DNA from 2 places in the Cupriavidus sp. 207A1 genome. Region 1 is predicted to be linked to the other one. Evidence: predicted binding sites of a transcription regulator. Region 1 holds the regulator's gene; the other holds the start of a gene.

The links. Region 1 encodes FNR, which switches genes on or off when oxygen is low (the NO sensors DNR and NnrR bind a similar motif). Its sites were predicted from a motif close to TTGATNNNNATCAA; they were not measured.
Region 2: the regulator FNR is predicted to act here: its motif matches at 1,442-1,455, upstream of AC3FMM_RS09355 (nitrite reductase).

What each region holds. Positions count from the first base shown of each region.
Region 1 is NZ_JBYOJO010000003.1:237,587-240,036, reverse strand. It holds gene AC3FMM_RS06730 (sulfite exporter TauE/SafE family protein) at 355-1,113, opposite strand; gene fnr (fumarate/nitrate reduction transcriptional regulator Fnr) at 1,191-1,916, shown strand; gene AC3FMM_RS06720 (hypothetical protein) at 1,971-2,216, opposite strand; gene AC3FMM_RS06715 (FixH family protein) at 2,213-2,422, opposite strand.
Region 2 is NZ_JBYOJO010000004.1:280,609-283,058, reverse strand. It holds gene AC3FMM_RS09355 (nitrite reductase) at 1-1,334, opposite strand, end outside; gene AC3FMM_RS09350 (universal stress protein) at 1,608-2,033, opposite strand; gene AC3FMM_RS09345 (TerC family protein) at 2,044-2,450, opposite strand, start outside.

The sequences.
Region 1 (2,450 bases):
CGCACAAACGGACATCGCGGTCGGCGAACTGAACGCCTCGGACGCAAGAAAATACGGGTATCGGGAGCAAGGCCGGCATCTACCACGCCGCAGCGCCAACCGGACTTTTGAACCAGATCTTTTGAACCGGATGGATCGCGGGGACTGGCGCTCATCGAAAGCCTTCCGCTTCCCGCGTCCCGAGCGCGCCTTCGGATAGGAAGACCGCCAGGCGCTGATCGCCGCTGCTTACCGCAGCCTGTCTGACTCCGCGCGATACCGCAATGCTGGCGATTGTATGGCATTCCCGGCTCCGCCTGCAACCATCATCCTGCTTGCGCGGGGTGCCGGCGCCGCAGGATGCCGCATGGGGCATCAAAACACCAGGCAAAAGCCCTGTTCCGCCAGCGAATGTGGCAGCAGCACCGCTCGCGCAATGCCAAGCCCGCCGAACGCCATCACGGCAAGGCCCGCGCCCAGGCGCACGCCCGGTCGCCGCGACCACAGTCTCAGATAGCCGGACAGCCCGGACAGCACCAGCAGGTTCGGCAGCGTGCCAAGCCCGAACACGCCCATCACCAGCGCGCCCGAGCCGGCATTGCCCGCCAGCAGCGCCAGCGTCAGCGCACCGTAGACCATGCCGCACGGCACCAGCCCCCAGGCCAGGCCCACGCCATAACGCCGGGCCAGCCCGCCGCGCGCCCGCACGAAGGCCGGCAACGCGCCGGCGACGCCGCCGAGCCGCCCGGCCACCGCAGCGCCGGCACGCGCCGCCAGCCGCTCCAGCCAGTTCACGGTAAAGGTACTGCCGCGCAGCAGGCGCCAGCCCGACCACAGCAGCATCAGGCTGCCGGCGCCGAACAGCCAGCGCTGCACTGGCAGGTAGTCCTGCTTCCAGGCGGTGGCGCCCGCGGCGCCCAGCGCCGCACCGAGCAGCATATAGGTGGTAATCCTGCCAAAGTGCATCAACAGTAACTCGCCGAGCCATGCAGTGCGGCTGCGCACCAGGCTGACCGGCGCTGCCTTGCCGCGCCGCTGCTCCACGGCCAGCGCCACGCCGCCGCACATGGCGGCGCAGTGCACGCCGCCCAGCAGAGCGAGCAGGAAAACGCTGATCAATACTCCAAATGTCAATTCTGTCTCCCTGCCGGATCACATCGCACGGTAAAATGCCCATATCGTGCCCCGCTGCCATTTCTAGCAGGTTCCAATTGCTCACTTCCATCCCCATTACCGAGATGTCGCCCCGCTGCTCCACCTGTGCGATGGGACAGCTGTGCCTCCCGGTTGGCATGTCGCAGCAAGACCTTGCCAAGATCGACACGCTGGTGCAGGAACGCATCCGCGTGCACAAGGGGGAAACCCTTTACCGCATGGGTGACCCGCTCACCGCGGTCTACGCCATCCGCTTCGGTACGCTCAAGACGCATGTCACCACCGAAGACGGACGCTCGCAGATTACCGGGTTCCACCTGCCCGGTGAAATCGTCGGCCTCGACGGCCTGGGCGAGATGCAGCATGCATCCGATGCGACCGCACTCGAAGATACCGAGGTATGCGTGGTCCGCATGAACGATCTGCAGACGCTGTCCGCCGACCTGCCTTCGCTGCAACAGCAGTTCCTGCGCCTGATGGGCAAGGAAATCACGCACGACCAGCTGATGCTGGTCACGCTCGGCTCGATGCGCGCCGAGGAACGCCTCGCCGCCTTCCTGATCAACCTGTCGGAACGGCTGTCGGCGCGCGGTTATTCGGCGTCCGAGTTCGTGATGCGCATGAGCCGCGAAGAGATCGGCAGCTACCTCGGGCTGAAACTCGAGACCGTGAGTCGCCTGTTCTCGCGCTTTGCCGAGGCCGGGCTGATCCAGATCCGCCAACGGCATGTCAAGCTGATCGACATCGACGGCATCAAGCAACTCTACAGCCGTAGCTGCTGAGCCACCGCGGCGTTGCCGCGCCGCCTGCGGCGCCGGCAACGCGATAGTCCTTCCCTATTCCAGTTCGTCCGTATCCGCCAGCCGCGTCGGCATGGTGTACAGCGTCAGCCCGCTGGACAACGCGCAGAACACCCACGCCAGCAGGAAGCCGACGGTATAGACCGACTCGCGCGACGATTCGATCGGATGGCCGAAGAATTTGAGGTCGCCCGGATCGACGACGGAAAAAACCGTCGCCGTCGCCAGACCCGCCATCAGGAAGCCCGGCCACAGCACCCACATCAGCCAGCGCAACCTCATGGCTGCCTCGCTGCCGCGGACTTGGGCGCCACCGCTTCCACCTTCTCGACCACCAGGCCATGCCGCGCCGCGCCCTGCACCGGCAGGTCGGGGTGTGCCGACGCCAGCCAGATCGTCACGCCGCACGCCACCATGGCCACCAGCGGACCGGCCATCAGCAGCCATGGCCACGGTTCCTTCCACCACGGATTGCCTTGCTGACTCATCTTGCCCCCTTCGTCCTGGCGACTACGT
Region 2 (2,450 bases), on a different contig from region 1:
AGCGAGCCGCCGCCCTGGCCCTTGACCGTCTGCACCACCTTCCACGCCTGCGCCGGATGGCCGGCGGGGTCGGTGCCGATCAGGCTGATGGTCTCGTCGCCGAGGTGGCTGGTGGCCCAGACCGGGCCGAACTGCGGATGCGTGAAATTGGCGCCGCGGCCAGGGTGCGGGGTCTTGCCGACGTTGACCAGCGCCGCCAGCTTGTCTTCCTTGGTATCGACCACGGCGATCTTGTCGGAGGCGTTGGCGGCGACCAGGAAGTAGCGTCCGGTCGAGTCGAAGCCGCCGTCATGCAGGAACTTGGCCGAGTCGATGGTGGTGGTCTTCAGGTTGGCCAGGTCCGAGTAGTTGACCATCAGGATCTTGCCGGTCTCCTTGGCGTTGATCACGAACTCCGGATGGAAATGGCTGGCCACGATCGACGCCACGCGCGGCTCGGGGTGGTATTCGTTGTCGACGGTCATGCCGCGCGTGGACACTACCTTGAGCGGCTTGAGCGTGTCGCCCTCCATGATCACGTACTGCGGCGGCCAGTAGGACCCGGCCACGGCGTACTTGTCCTCGTAGCCCTTGTACTTGGAGGTCTCGACCGAGCGCGCCTCCATGCCGATCTTCACTTCGGCGACGATATCGGGCTTGGGCAGCCACAGGTCGATCAGGTCCAGCCGCGCGTCGCGGCCGATCACGTAGAGGTAGCGTCCCGACGCCGACATGCGCGAGATATGCACCGCATAGCCGGTCTTGACGATATTGATGATCTGCTTGCTGTCGCCGTCGATCAGCGCGACTTCGCCGGCGTCGCGCAGCGTGACCGAGAACAGGTTGTCCAGGTTGTACTGGTTCATCTTCTGCGTCGGGCGCTTGGCCACCGGTACGATGTCCTTGCGGCTTTTCTCGATATCGGCGAGCGAGAACTCGGGCGGCGTCGGCGGGTCGAGCTGGATGTAGCGCGCCATCAGGTCGACTTCCTTGTCGGTGAGGTCGCCCGAGGTGCCCCAGTTGGGCATGCCGGCGGGGCTGCCGTACTTGATGAAGGTCTTCAGGTACTCGGTGCCGCGCGCGCGGGTGATGTCCGGCGTCAGCGCCTTGCCGGTGGCGCCCTTGCGCAGCACGCCGTGGCAGCCGGCGCAGCGTTCGAAGTAGATCTGCCGTGCGTGGTCGAATTCAGCCGCGGTGAGCGTGGGGATTGCCGCCTTCTGTACAGCCTTCTGTTCGGCCTTTGCCTCAGGCTTCGTTGCTGCCCTGGCGGTGTTGGTGGCTGCCTGGGGAAGACCCAGCCAGAGCGAGAGCGGCAGTGCCGCGCATGCGGGGTAAAGCCATTTTCTTGCTTTCATGGTGCCGTGTTTCAGCGGGTTGTGGAAAGCTGTTGTCGCGGTGCTGTGGGGCGCGAACTGGCACCAGGCGCTTGCAGAGATGATGCGGACACACTGCGAGAAGGGGATTGACTGGCATCAAACCGGGCAGGATGTCATGCAGCGGTTCTTTGCCTGTCGAGAAGACGGGGTTGCGTGTGCGGCAGGCGCGCGTGTTCCCGGGGCGGCGCCATCTCGCGGGATCGCGCGCCGCCCTGAAGGCAAGGGCCCCTGCGTAGTGGGAGCGACGCGCTGCTAATCCTTGATCAGCAGCACGGGACAGTGCGCATGGGCGAGGACCCGCCTGGCCACCGACCCGACGATGGCATCCAGGAAGCCGTCGCGGCCGTGCGAGCCCATCACGATCAGGCCGGCGCCGATCTGGCTCGCGTACTCGACGATGCGGGCCGGCGCGAAGCCTGTGAAGCCATGGCGCTCGAACGGAATCCCGGCATCGCCGAGGATGCTCGCCACCGAGCCCATCGCCTTCTCGTTCTGTTCGCGATGCCAGTCGTCGAGCGTGCCGCGGTCGATGAACGACTTGATGTCGCCGGGCACATCCGGCTCGCAATGCACCACGTGCACGACGAAGTCGCGGGTCAGCAACGGGCTTTGCGCCAGGTAGCGCGCAGCCGCGTCGCTATAGGACGACCCGTCGGTCGCCAGCAGGATCTTGTTCATGGCTTGCTCCTCATGTGCGCCGGTTACCGGTCTCGCGTTCGCGCGGTGTGCCGCTGCGGCCCGGCTGATCGCGCGCCGCGGCGGCTCGCCTGGTCCTGGCCTGGCTGAGCAGGACGGAAACGAACAGCGTCATCGCGACCGCGCCCAGGGACCAGTGCACCGGTACGTGGAACCACGGCTCGACCAGCATCTTGGCGCCGATGAAGGCGAGCACGATGGCGAGGCCGTACTTCAGGTAATGGAAATGCGCCGCCAGGTTGGCGAGCAGGAAGTACAGCGCGCGCAGTCCCATGATCGCGAAGATGTTCGAAGTGAAGACGATGAAGGGATCGGTGGTCACGGCGAAGATCGCGGGGATGCTGTCGACCGCGAACACCAGGTCGGTGGCCTCGACCATCAGCACCACCACGAACATCG